Regions from separate parts of the Paenalkalicoccus suaedae genome, predicted to be linked through region 1. Evidence: riboswitches for the same ligand, from Rfam matches in the RefSeq annotation. Region 1 holds a riboswitch; each other region holds the start of a gene.
The links. A riboswitch is a leader RNA that binds a small molecule or an ion and turns the genes downstream of it on or off. The one in region 1 is predicted to bind S-adenosylmethionine.
Positions count from the first base shown of each region.

Region 1 (4,238 bases):
TGCGGGCGATCCCGAACGAAGCAGCAATTGTCATAGGAAAGATGGCTGCTGTCGTTCCAATCGTTGTACCCATTACCAATCTCGTTAAAGGTGTAATAGCGACGAGAAAGATAATAAACGGAATTGGGCGAATGATGTTGATTAACACATTGATGAAAAAGAATACGACTTTATTTTCTAAAATATTGTCCTCACGCGTGACATATAAGGTGAGACCGATCGCGACGCCGAAGATACTGGCGAAGGCGAGTGTGAAGAGGACCATCGTAATCGTCTCACCGGTCGCCTCCACAACCCTGAGCCAAAACGTACTCCAATCAACTCCCATGATTGATCACCTCCCGAATCTCGACGGTTGTTGCGAGCTCTTCTATGGCTCGCTGAACCGCGATTGGATCACCGATAAACTCGACAATTAAGTTGCCGTAAAGCTGATCCTGTAACTCATTGACACTGCCATAAGCAATATTAAAATCTAGATCGTACTTACGTGTAACCTTTGATAATAATGGTTGATTGGTTGATTCGCCTTTAAAAATGACCCGATAAAGAGGGTTAGTATGGCTATTGCGTAAATGCGTTAATAGCTTAATAGATAGTCGATCATTTAATACAGAGCTAATAAAATTCTTTGTCGTGGCTGTTTGTGGATTCGAAAAAACGTTGAATACATTTCCACTCTCAATCACGCGACCATTCTCCATGACTGCAACACGATCGCAAATCGTTTTAATCACGTGCATCTCGTGCGTGATGAGAAGAATTGTGATGCCGTATTCTTCATTCACCTTTTTTAATAAGCGAAGAATATCATCGGTTGTATCAGGATCAAGTGCAGACGTTGCTTCGTCACAGATAAGGAATTCCGGTGACGTGGCTAGCGCACGAGCAATGCCAACGCGTTGCTTTTGACCGCCAGACAGTTGCTCAGGATAATGATCGGCTTTGTCCTTTAATCCGACAAAGTCGAGCATGTCGTTGACGATGCGCGTCACTTCTCGTTTTGGTTTTCGTGCAAGTCGTAGTGGATAAGCAACATTGCCAAAAACCGTCCGTGACGAAAATAGGTTAAAGTTTTGAAAGATCATGCCGATTTGCTGACGTTGGCGACGAAGATCCCGTGGTTTTAATGACTGAATGTCTTGATCGCCAATGAGGATGCGACCTTTTGTTGGGCTTTCGAGTAAGTTAACGAGTCTAAGTAGCGTGCTTTTACCCGCTCCACTGAAGCCGATAATGCCAAATATTTCTCCTTTATTCACGGTCAAGGACACGTCATCGACGGCAAGGATGTCCTTTCCATTTGTGGTAAAGCTTTTTGTGACTTCATCGAATGTAATCAATGCATGTGCTCCTTTTTACTAAAAGTCTGCTGGGACGCAAAAAGGCACCTCCCCCTATGTGTTGGGGGTAGGTGCCTTCTGTCGTCAGATCAGCAGCTAGTTTGTTTTTTTCTGATTCGGAAATCGTTTTTTCTCGGTTACGTCTACCTGGGTGATTTCCCCATTGTGCACAGTTACTGTTACTGTGCCAAACTCAATTTGTTTTAAGACGGACTGGACATACGATTCTTTTGTGGTGCTCTCACTCATCGTAGGCGAACCTCCTCTGTTTGGTTTAGTGCTTGGCGTAATTCCTCCACCGTTAGCTCATATAGTTGTTGGTTACCGATCTTAAAGTGACCTGCTTCGAGCAACCGTGTAATGAGCTGTTGCTTTGTGCTTTCCTGTGAGGCATTCATGTTCTTTTCCTCCCTAGGTACGCAAAAAAGCCACTTCTTCGTCCGATAAGAAGCGGCAAACATGCGTCTTATCTGTCAGGCTTTCGCCTGCTGGATTTGGCACAGTGCTACAAGTAGCCTGCTGCCGAGGGTTCATTGGGCCAGTCCCTTCCCCTCTCTGGATAAGGTATTCAGTTTTCGATTCGAGCATATAAAAAAGCCCACTTCACAAGAAGAGGGTAGTTGACTACTATCTCTTCTTATCTTTGTAGCACAAACGCTACTGGACTTGGCACAGTACCGCATGCGGCCTGTTGCCGAGGCTTCGTAGGGCCAATCCCTCCGCCTCTCTGGATAAGAGTGTATGTGTTCGATTCGATAATCAGTACTCTATCTTAGTATCCTTAAAATGTCAACTGCTTATTGAGGAAAATCTTGAGAGAGTCGCACGAATGGAGAATCAAAACCCATATTCATGCTATTATGAGAGTACCAGCCAATTATACTTCCCATTTAAGGAGTGGTTACTATGGATTCGTTTCTCTTCAATAAGTCAAATACGCGAATAAAAGATATGATAAATTACAGAGAACATGCGGTTGCGCTTGAGGGTGTGAGTGAACACTTGTTTACTGAATTTGGACATACTTTCTATCAATTTTCTCTCCAAGAGGAACTTGTGGATATTTGGAAAGTGCTCCAAGATGATATTAAGCATAACGCGAACGTAGAATTTGTTACATATGTTTTTGAGTCAGTTGAAGCATTTAAGGTTACAACGGAGATAGAGGAAGATCGTCTGCGGGTAAACTCTAACCTGAATATTGATAATTCGGTTTACTACTATCCTGATTTTGAGGTTGCTCTAGTTAGAATTCCGATTTTTCGTGAGCATATGAACTATGAGCAAAGCTTCGTTTTTTCCACGTCACAAACAGCCGTCAAACGCTTCCTTCATTATGTATACAAACAAAATCGTATATATAGTAAGGCGCACATGTCTATGCTCATTGATACATTAAATGGAGTAGAGGAACGACGAGAACAAATTACAACAGCTGTATTAAGAGAAGATGTTTTATTAGAAGCAGGACTAAAAGAGGAAATTTATCGTTCTATCGATCAATTCTTTCTAGAGGATGGTTCCTTTTTTAAGACGTATGATATTCCTTATAAAAGAGGCATTTTACTATACGGGCACCCTGGAAACGGGAAGACTACGCTTGTTAAATCAATAGCAGGAAGTGTAGAGGCTCCTGTCGTGTACTGGCAGATTACAGAACACACATCGAGCTACACCGTAATGGAAGTATTCCAGAAGGTGGCGAAGTTAACGCCGATGGTACTTGTTATTGAAGACTTGGACTCGATGCCACTAGACGTACGTTCTGTATTTCTTAATACACTAGACGGATCAACATCTAAAGAAGGGGTCTTTTTAGTTGGTACAACAAACTATCCGGAGAAAATTGATCCTGCCTTAGTAAACCGTGCTGGTCGCTTCGATCGCTCGTATGAGCTGAAGCTTCCCGGCAAAGAGCTTCGAAGTCAGTACGCAAAAGTTAAACGTTTCGATCGTTTCTTAACCGAAGATCAAGTGGAGCTTTTAGTAGAAAAGACAGACGGGCTCTCATTTGCGCAATTAAATGAACTGTATACGTCAGCTGCACTCCAATGGCACTATGAAGAAAAGGTTGATATTGATGAATTGTGTAGTCAGTTACAAAATGATAATCGAAAAAAGAAGCGTGATGAGTGGAACGAGTCAAACCATGATCCGGTGGGGTTTTATTAAGAGGGTAAGGGTGAATGAGAGGAGTAGCGGTGCGTTTGATGCGTACTGTGAAACTCTTATTTTTGTTGGTTGAAAGCGCGCATGGGAACATGCAGAAATGGTGTTTAATCATGTAACGTACCGCGACCTCTTAACGACAAACAAGGCTAAGAGAAAGTAGAAGGAGGACGAAATGAATGAATTTTTTCAAAGGGGACAATAAATCAAAGCACCACGACCAAGTACAGGAATTCCTATTTGAAGGAGAAGAGCTCCACAGCACGTATGGGCTGATGGTTGATTTTGTGGCGTTGACGTCGCATCGCGTCTTATTTGTAGACCGTTCGATTATGTCGAAGTCGCGCTCTGTCGTAGTGACAATTCCATTTTCTAAAATAGAGGAAATTGCGATAGAGAAGACTGGGTTCCTATCCTTTTCAAACACAATCGAAATTGCAACAAAGTCTGGGAATCATCAGCTACAGTTCACGAAGGGGAGCGATGTGATGGGCTTTTATAAGGAGCTGTCGCAGCGGATCTGCGCATAACTTGCGTAAAATAATGGAATAATGAAAAAGTGGCTTTACAAAATGTGACAACATCACTATGATTAAGCTACTTTATCAAGAGGGAGGTGGCAGGAGGATGCTACGATTTATTGCGTTTATCATGATTATGAGCACACTACTCGTAGACCCGTTGAACGCACAAACGGCCACTGCCATCTCCTCGTCGGACGATAGC
Region 1 covers NZ_CP041372.2:489,282-493,519, forward strand. The annotation lists gene FLK61_RS02955 (methionine ABC transporter permease) at 1-328, opposite strand, end outside; gene FLK61_RS02960 (methionine ABC transporter ATP-binding protein) at 318-1,343, opposite strand; gene FLK61_RS02965 (YezD family protein) at 1,440-1,592, opposite strand; gene FLK61_RS02970 (Fur-regulated basic protein FbpA) at 1,589-1,741, opposite strand; SAM riboswitch class I at 1,807-1,909, opposite strand; SAM riboswitch class I at 1,978-2,081, opposite strand; gene FLK61_RS02975 (AAA family ATPase) at 2,250-3,515, shown strand; gene FLK61_RS02980 (PH domain-containing protein) at 3,692-4,042, shown strand; gene FLK61_RS02985 (hypothetical protein) at 4,140-4,238, shown strand, end outside.

Region 2 (4,238 bases), 120 kb from region 1:
GTCTCGGACTAGGTGAGGTACAAGTCCAGGATGGATGCCGGCTGACGGTACTGGATATGCGGCACGGTGGACGGTCGGTTCTGTTAGTGCGAGCGCGATCGCATCTGTTTCCTCCTTAGGCAGTGCGACGCTCCCATACGGTGATGGGAATAAGACGAGATCGGCGCCTGCGATGCGCAGGAGCTTGCCTAGTAGGACGCTGTTGGCGATGCCGTAGTCCGGCGACGCCGTGAGCGCTCCGGATACGGCTGGGTGCGCCATGATCGGAACGTTGATCTCAGGATCCTCGGCGAGTGCCTGAAGCGTATCCAGTCCATAAGCGAATACGTTAAACAGGAGGGCGGATGCGCCAAGCTTCACTGCCTTACGCGCTTTGTCTCGTAGCTCAAAGGTGCGTCCGCTCAGGTTAACGGCGTAAAGGACGCGTCGTCCCGTTTCTTGTTCGACTTTATCTAAGATGTGCTTCCCGCGTTTTACTCGTTCTTCGAAAGGCGTGAGGGGGTTATCAAATAGAATTTCATCGTCTTTTACTAAGTCCACGCCACCACGAGCCTGGGCGTCTAGTTGCGTTTCGAATTCATCAAGTCCTTTGCCGATCATGCCTTTAAAAATACTCATGACGAGCGGGCGATCGTGCACGCCGATCAGCTCGCGTATGCCATCAACGCCAAACTGTGGGCCTGGGAACTGCTTTGCTAGTGCGTCGTCAAAGGCAATGTCAACAAGCTTGATTTCTCCGTCTAGCGATAGTTTCCCAAAAATCGTTGTTAAAATCGCTGGGATGTCAGGCGTGAAATTGACCGCCGGATAGCGAATCGTGATGGTCGCTTTTGGCGTGCCGTCGTTTGTCGCGATCACCTCGCCCTTGTGTTTTTTGAGCTGCGCCTGCTCGAGCGCCGGCAAATCCGTCCACGATCCAACTGTGAGCCCGAGCGCGATGCCCTCCGCTTTTTTATGTAAGTCAAGCCCGCCTGGTACGAGATACGTTGCTGTCACAAAGCTCATGTCACATGCCCCACTTTCTTTTTGAGAAAATAAAAAACGTCCACTTCGCAAATGGAAGAGGACGTGTCGGTTTGTACTGACAGGTATCATGTCCTCTTATCTGCCACGCATCCTGCGCGAGAGAATTAGCACCTTGAATCAGTCAACGTCTGACCGAAACAGGTTGCCGGGTATCATAGGGATCGTCCCTCCACCTGCTCTACATAAGAGTTTGAAATTATTATGCAATTTTGAATCGTTGAAACAGATTATGACAGGGAAAGGAGGAGCTGTCAAATAGTTTTTTCAGATTGGGGAGGAGAGGGGACGTAGAGCCACGTTTAGTGGTTTCAGCTTTAGGTAGGCAGCTGCGTGTTTGGTAAGTCCGTATTTTTGGCATTCTGTGTTTGGTATCTTCGTTTTTGTGTTTGGTAACTCGCCGTTTTTGCGATTCCGTGTTTGGTAACTCCTATTTTGTGTTTGGTTTCTAAAATGATGTCTTCACTTCATAGACATTCCACCACTCAAGGACCTTACATTGCCCAACTGCCACTTTACGAAGACCCCACGAGGCGGGAGCACAGGGCAACTGGCGGTTTTGCACGCACTTATGGTAAGTGTGTTCATCTTCTCAGTGAATTTTGGCAAAGTGTGTTTATGTTCTCCAATAATGTGTTCAGCTTCTCCTCAAAATCAGCAATGTGCGTTCACGTTCTCCTAAAATGCGTCCAACTTCACTTCTACAATATGGAAAGTCATCCCCAACCAATTGACAAACTCTCCTTCAAATTTTCTTGCATTCAAGGTATTGACAAATGATCTACTCAGGATTTATGATTACTCCCAACGCAACACACAAAAAAATATTGCTCTTATCGAGAGTTGGCTGAGGGATTTGGCCCTATGACGCCCGGCAACCGGCCTTCCGCACATTTGCGGAAACCTCCTAGAAGGTGTGAGGTACGGTGCTACATCCAACAGGCTTATTTAAGTCTGAGAGATAAGAGACGGACCATGCATGCTTCCGCCTCTTTCTTATACAAGAAGGAGGCTTTTTTACGTGGACGTTCTCGGGGGAGCAGATGGAGGAGAAGAAAATATGTCAGCGAAAAACAAATGGTTACTAACGTCAGGATTAGCACTAGCCGCTCTACTAGCAGGGTGTGGGGAAAATGAACCAGCAACAGACGCTCAGGAAGGCGCAACGTCAAACGAGGCTTCGCTCGAAGGAGTGCCAGACCGATTCGCATCAGACGAAGACGTCACTGTCCGCGTGATTCGAAAGATTGGTGGGGATGATCACACCGCACAGTTTTTAGCGGGTGTACAGGAAGAAGGAGAGTCGCTTGGCTTTGATGTCGACGTATTTACCGCAAACGGGGATACAGCACGATTTCACGATGCAATCGATCAGGCAATTACAAGTCAGGTCGACGGCTTAATTCTTTCTCACGGAGACGATGCAGCAACGGTGGAGGCGGTTGAGCGAGCGCGAGAAGCAGGCATTGAGGTCGTCACGTTTGACTCGATCCCGGATCTTGCTGAAATCGATGGCGTCACACTGACATCACAGGACGATGAGGCGTTGGCGCAGCTGGCACTCGATCAGCTTGTTGAGGACTTTGACGGGGAAGCAAGCATTGCCTACCTATGGGTCGACGGCTTCCCGCCGATGGTGCGACGTAACGCTGTTTATGAAACTATTTTAGAAGAAAACCCAGAACTTGTTGAGGTAAGTCGCTTCGGTGTTGCAGCAGAGGACACGAGCGTGCAAACGCAAAACGCTGTAGCAGCGCTACTTAACCAATATCCAGAGGGTGAACTAGATGCGATCTTTGCGACGTGGGATGCGTTTGCGATTGGAGCCGCTCGCGCGATTGAGGAAGCGGGACGCTCCGACGTGAAGATCTATGGAATCGATGTTTCGAACGCAGACTTAGAGCTGATCCAGCAGGAAAATAGCGCGTGGGAGTATACCGCTGCGGTTGATCCAAAGCTAGTTGGAGCCGTGAATCTACGCTTACTTGCGAAAAAGCTTGCAGGAGAAGAAACGCCTGAGACGTACGATTTAGAAGCAACGCTCATCTCTCGAGAAGACTTAGCTGCATCAGACGAGCCAGTTAACATGGTGACACTTGCCGATGTTGTGGACGGCTGGGGAGAAACAGATGCGTTTCATGAAGACTGGATGACGACATTAAAAGACTATCATAAGTAATAGGGTGATGACGTGGAACTGTTGATGAAGGACATATCGCTCTCGTTTCCTGGCGTAAAGGCGTTGCAGGAGGCGACGTTTAAGGCGAAGGCAGGCGAGATACATGCATTAATCGGTGCAAATGGGGCGGGGAAGTCGACGATGATGAACGTGCTTGCCGGGGTGCATCAAAAGGACTCTGGCACGATCACGATTGCTGGTGAAAAGGTGGACACGGGCTCTCCCAAAAAGGCGCAACGCCAAGGGATTCAGCTCGTGCACCAAGAGGTCGATACGGCCTTATTCCCGGCGCTCACCGTAGCGGAAAACGTCTTATCCGGACAGCTCATTGCGCAAAAGCGATTGACTGTAGGATGGGGCTCTCTACACAAAAAGGCAAAGGAAGTACTGAGCGAGTTAAACGTCGCTATCCCAACCAAAAAGCTTGTACAGGATTTAACGCTTGCGGAGAAGCAAATGGTGCTGTTAGCGCGAGCAATTGCAACAGACTGTCGTATTCTCATTCTCGACGAGCCGACGGCGCCACTAAGTAATACAGAGACAGAAGCGCTGTTTCGCGTCGTAAAGGATCTTAAACAACGTGGTATGCTCATCATCTTCATTTCTCACCGACTCAAGGAATTACTCGATCACTGTGATGCTATTACGGTGATGCGTGACGGCAAGGATGTGCTTGAGCGCACGACCGTTGGCCTAACGACGGATGTGATCGTGGAAGCGATGCTTGGCAAAAAGCTGGAGGCGCAGTTTGCGGGCGCCTCTGCAAAGCGCCGTATCGGGCAAGAGCTACTCCGTACGCAGGATCTATCCGACGGCGGGCTTATAAAAAACGTTAGCATCACGCTCTCAGGAGGAGAGATCGTGGGTCTAGCAGGACTCGTTGGCGCAGGGAAAACGGAGCTATGTAAGGTGCTATTTGGCGCCAGCCGAGCAACCTCTGGCACGCTAACGATTCAAGGCAAGAAAGCGACACTAAACAGCCCGTATGATGCCGTTAAAAGAGGGCTTGCGCTTGTTCCAGAGGAGCGACGCAAGG
Region 2 covers NZ_CP041372.2:365,631-369,868, forward strand. The annotation lists gene FLK61_RS02280 (2,3-diketo-5-methylthiopentyl-1-phosphate enolase) at 1-1,005, opposite strand, end outside; SAM riboswitch class I at 1,099-1,215, opposite strand; SAM riboswitch class I at 1,854-1,991, shown strand; gene FLK61_RS02285 (sugar ABC transporter substrate-binding protein) at 2,084-3,202, shown strand; gene FLK61_RS02290 (sugar ABC transporter ATP-binding protein) at 3,227-4,238, shown strand, end outside.
Region 2: it holds a riboswitch for S-adenosylmethionine, as region 1 does, so the genes downstream of both, FLK61_RS02285 (sugar ABC transporter substrate-binding protein) here and FLK61_RS02970 (Fur-regulated basic protein FbpA) in region 1, are expected to answer to the same signal.

Region 3 (4,238 bases), 650 kb from region 1:
CGAGTTTGGCATTCCGGCGTCTAGAGGACGTACGCACGAAAACCCTCAAGGGAAGCATCAAGGCTTTATTTCAGAAGAAGAGCAAGGAGAGTTAGTTGCCAACCTGTATGAAGATATCATTGCAGAAGGAATGCTTGGTGGAATGGTATTCTCTTGGCAGGATGAATGGTTTAAACGTACGTGGAACACGATGGACTATGATAATCCAGACAGACGCCCGTTTTGGTCGAATACACAAACGAATGAGCAACGCTTTGGTCTTTTAGCCTTTGATCGAGATAAGGTCATTGTAAATGGTGAGGACGAGGAGTGGCCTGAAGCAACGCAAATCGCTACTGGTGATAACACGTTAAACTCGCTTGAACTAGATTATGACGAAACCTTCCTATATGCACGTATTAATAGAGATGAACTTGCTGACGGTGACGCGTATCTTTTATTCGATACAGTCCCAGATCAGGGGAATACGACATCAACTGACTTCCCAAATCTCGACTTTGATCGAGGCGTGGAATTTATTGCTCAAATTAGTCAGGATGAGCAGGAATCGCGCATCTGGGTGGATCAATATTATGATTATCTAGCTTTCCTATACGAAGATCAATTGGATTTGATCGAAATTTATGGGGAGACTCCGGATAGTAACTCTGGAAACTTTGAGACGATTGATTATGTACTAAATCGAGAGCTCTTAATTCCAAGTACACAGGAGTTAATACCGTTCGATACGTATGAAACGGGTAAGCTCCGACGCGGTAATGCCGATCCTGAATCAGAAGACTATGATTCGCTCGCTGACTATCAAATTAGTGAAGACAATGGGATCATCGAAATTCGAATTCCTTGGCTCTTACTACACTTTACCGACCCGAGTCAGCGCGAGGTGCTAGGTGACTTCTTCGGTGAAGGAGAGCAGGTGATGCGTGATGTTGACGAGATTCACGTAGCTGTCATGCAGGCGGATGCGAATGGCGAGATTGTCGATACGCTGCCACAAGCTAGCGGCAATACGATTTCCTTCGAGCCTTACACGTGGGAAACATGGGACTTGCCTCAGTACGAACCGAGATTAAAGAAATCCTACGACATCATTCGCGAAGCGTTTTCTCAAGAGAACGATGAATTAATAGGTAATTAGAAAGTAAATAGAAGAGAGCGGGATGCCATTATGTTGGCATCCCGCTCTCTTTATTTTATCCACTTTGTCTATCGGGGGAGATGGGACAAAGAAGAAGATACCCTACTATGCTTCTTACACGCGCGCTAACACTTGCTCTTTTTGTTTGACGAGCGGGATTACCTCCTCGCCAAAGCGTTGCAGGTCCGTTTCATAGTGGAAGTGCCCTGTGAGTACTAAATCAACGCCAATTGCTTTTAACTCTAGGATACGCTCCGATACTTCCTCGGCAGTACCAATAAGTCCAGTTTTAAAGCCATCATTATACTGGACTAGGTCTTCATAGGACGAGTTTGCCCACATTCCTTGACCGTCAGAAGCAGATTGACCAGCGTGCTTAACAGCTTCTCGGAAGCCTTTCACAGCCTCGTCATCCGCGTTTGCGACGATATCGCGCAGAAGCCCAACCGCCTCCTCTTTTGTATCTCTCACGATGGCAAAGCCATTTACGGCAAACTTTATTTTATCCTCACGTCCATACTTTTTCGCTCTTGCACGTACGTCCTCGATCTGTTCTTTAAAGCCTTCAAGTGTATTTCCATTCATAAAGTACCAGTCGGAATGCTCGGCCGCCATTTCGCGAGCTGCACTTGAATTACCACCTTGGAATACAGGAGGCTGACCATTTACTGGTTTTGGCTTTAACGGAGCCTGATTGATTCGATAGAAGTCACCTTGGAACGTTGCTTCTTCCTTTGTCCAGAGCTCACGTAATACTTGAATAAATTCAGAAGAGCGACGGTAGCGTTCATCATGATCAAGCCAGTGCTCCCCGTAACCGATAAACTCCTGTTTAAACCATCCACTAACAACGTTTAATGCGGCACGCCCATTGCTAATATTATCAAGTGTTGCGACCATCTTCGCGTATACACCAGGATGCCAAAGACCCGGATGGACAGCTGCAATAAGGTTAATCTTACTTGTTACGCTTGCTAAAGCAGAGGCAAGGGTGATGGCTTCTAACTGATTCTCCGCTCCATAGCTTGCAAACCAACGCGTTTGGAACAGTGCATAATCATAATTAACCTCTTCAGCTAGCTGTATGTAGCGCTTATTTGACTCAACATCCCACCCTGTTTGCTGAGGGAGCTTTGACACGACTAATCCACCACTAACATTAGGAACCCAATACGCAAATTGTACATTCGACATTTCTATTCCTCCTTGTTTATGCATCCTCTTATCACGATAAAAAGCCCTCTTTAAGGTGAAGAAAAGAGGGCTTGAAGTCACATCAACATGTGGCTATCCGTCTAATCTCATCTTCGGATCTATTATAGATCCTCTGAACTTGGCACCGTGCAATAGCCGGTTGCCGAGGCTTCGTAGGGTCAGTCCCTCCACCTCTCGTGATAAGAAAATGATTAAGTTAGGCTTTATTCTAGCAGGTCTACTAAAAAGGTCAAGAAGTTTTTAGAATTATTTGAACGAACAGATAATTTTACATGATTGATTGAACAAGCTTCGTTATATATTTTTCAGGCCAGTCATGAAGTCGTCCAAATAAGGCTGACTGATGAAGTCCTAACGTTCGAATTTTGTTTGACGGGTTTCCTTTTAACGCTTGTACGAGCTGATAAGACGAAATCTCCATAGGCTCCATGCTAACAAGCTGTTGAATCGATTCTACTTCCACTCGCGTAATAGAGAAGCCTTTTCGGCTAAATAAAATATCATCCGGCTTTGGTCTGTTCGCTTCGACGCTTTTGCGTAGAGTATCCTCGACTTGCTCTAGCTCCTCTAAAAGCGTGCGCTCGTCCAGTGTCAGCCAGGTCGACACCTTTTTAAGCACCGCTACATCTGGTAAATAGACGTGTTGCAGGCTCACAAGCGTAGGTTCAATTTCCTCATTGGGCAATCGAATGCTATCAATCGCTTGGTATGCAACAACTGCCGGATGATCGCTGTTTGTGTTTGCCTCCTGCTGGAGTGTTAAGATCGTGACCAGCTTCTCTTCGTATGGCTTAAGGAAATCGTGTAATTCTCTGAGCTCCCGAAGTGCGGTTATCACTTTGGGACTTTGTTCCGCGATCGTATTGAACTGACGTTCAATGGTGGCAATACGTTTGATTGCCTGTGGCATATCAACTTCAAAAGGCAGATAGACCCGATTTTCGTCCAAATCATACGTAATCCCATAGTCACACTCGTAGCATGTGCAGACTAGAGTCTCGTTGTCAGTTGCGAGCTCCTTGTCATGCTCGCACATCGTGTACCGCCACTCGGGTGTGATATGTCGATACGGGCGCATCACGACGCCAACGCGGTGGCGCCAGTACGAGATGTCCTCTGGATAATTAAGAACACCAAGTAAAGAAGATTTATTTAACGCTTCAACAGCGTGTACAATTGGTCGTTTTGCTTGAGCAAGCTGGATAAACGGATGCTGATCAAATGCTTCACGCATTTGTTCAAGCCATGTCTCGCGAGACTGCTTGCTGAGCTTTGCGCAAAAGATAAAGTCTTTTACGACGCTTTTTACGTGTGATGCAAGCTGGATAGCCGATAGTTTGGCATATTCCTTTGGATAAAACGAGTCCTGCACAATAGGGATCGGCGCAGACATTTCCTCCCATAAAAATTGCTCTGGGCGGACAAGAGTTGGGAACGCCTCATCGTTACCGAGTACTGGCACAGGAAGTCTTAGTTCATCCGTTTTAAGAAAAGACGTCAAGAGCTCGATTTCATCAGCTGTTAATTCATTAAATGCTTGAGTGGCAGCATGCTGTAAACGAGTCACATTTGCTTGATCCTCCTTCGATCCAATTGATCGAAAGCCATGTCGCTTCGCTCCTACTGGCACAAAAACAAGTGATGGGTAAGCTTCAATAATGTAGCCAAGCTGATACGTAGTCATGTACAACAGCTCCTTCAACGGGTGATACCTTTATTATACTTCTGATAGGGGGGATTAGACAAAGAAGACGACGAGGAGAAGCTTCTGCCTTGGGTTTCATCAGAGCAGATTGCAAAGCTTAAACACTTTACTCCAACCACCTCCAAAACATTTCTCTTATCAGCAAAAAAACAGGTTCAAGATTGTAAATAAAGAGGTATG
Region 3 covers NZ_CP041372.2:3,811,855-3,816,092, reverse strand. The annotation lists gene FLK61_RS19215 (hypothetical protein) at 1-1,138, shown strand, start outside; gene sfnG (dimethylsulfone monooxygenase SfnG) at 1,253-2,332, opposite strand; SAM riboswitch class I at 2,437-2,539, opposite strand; gene FLK61_RS19205 (RQC-minor-2 family DNA-binding protein) at 2,622-4,037, opposite strand.
Region 3: it holds a riboswitch for S-adenosylmethionine, as region 1 does, so the genes downstream of both, sfnG (dimethylsulfone monooxygenase SfnG) here and FLK61_RS02970 (Fur-regulated basic protein FbpA) in region 1, are expected to answer to the same signal.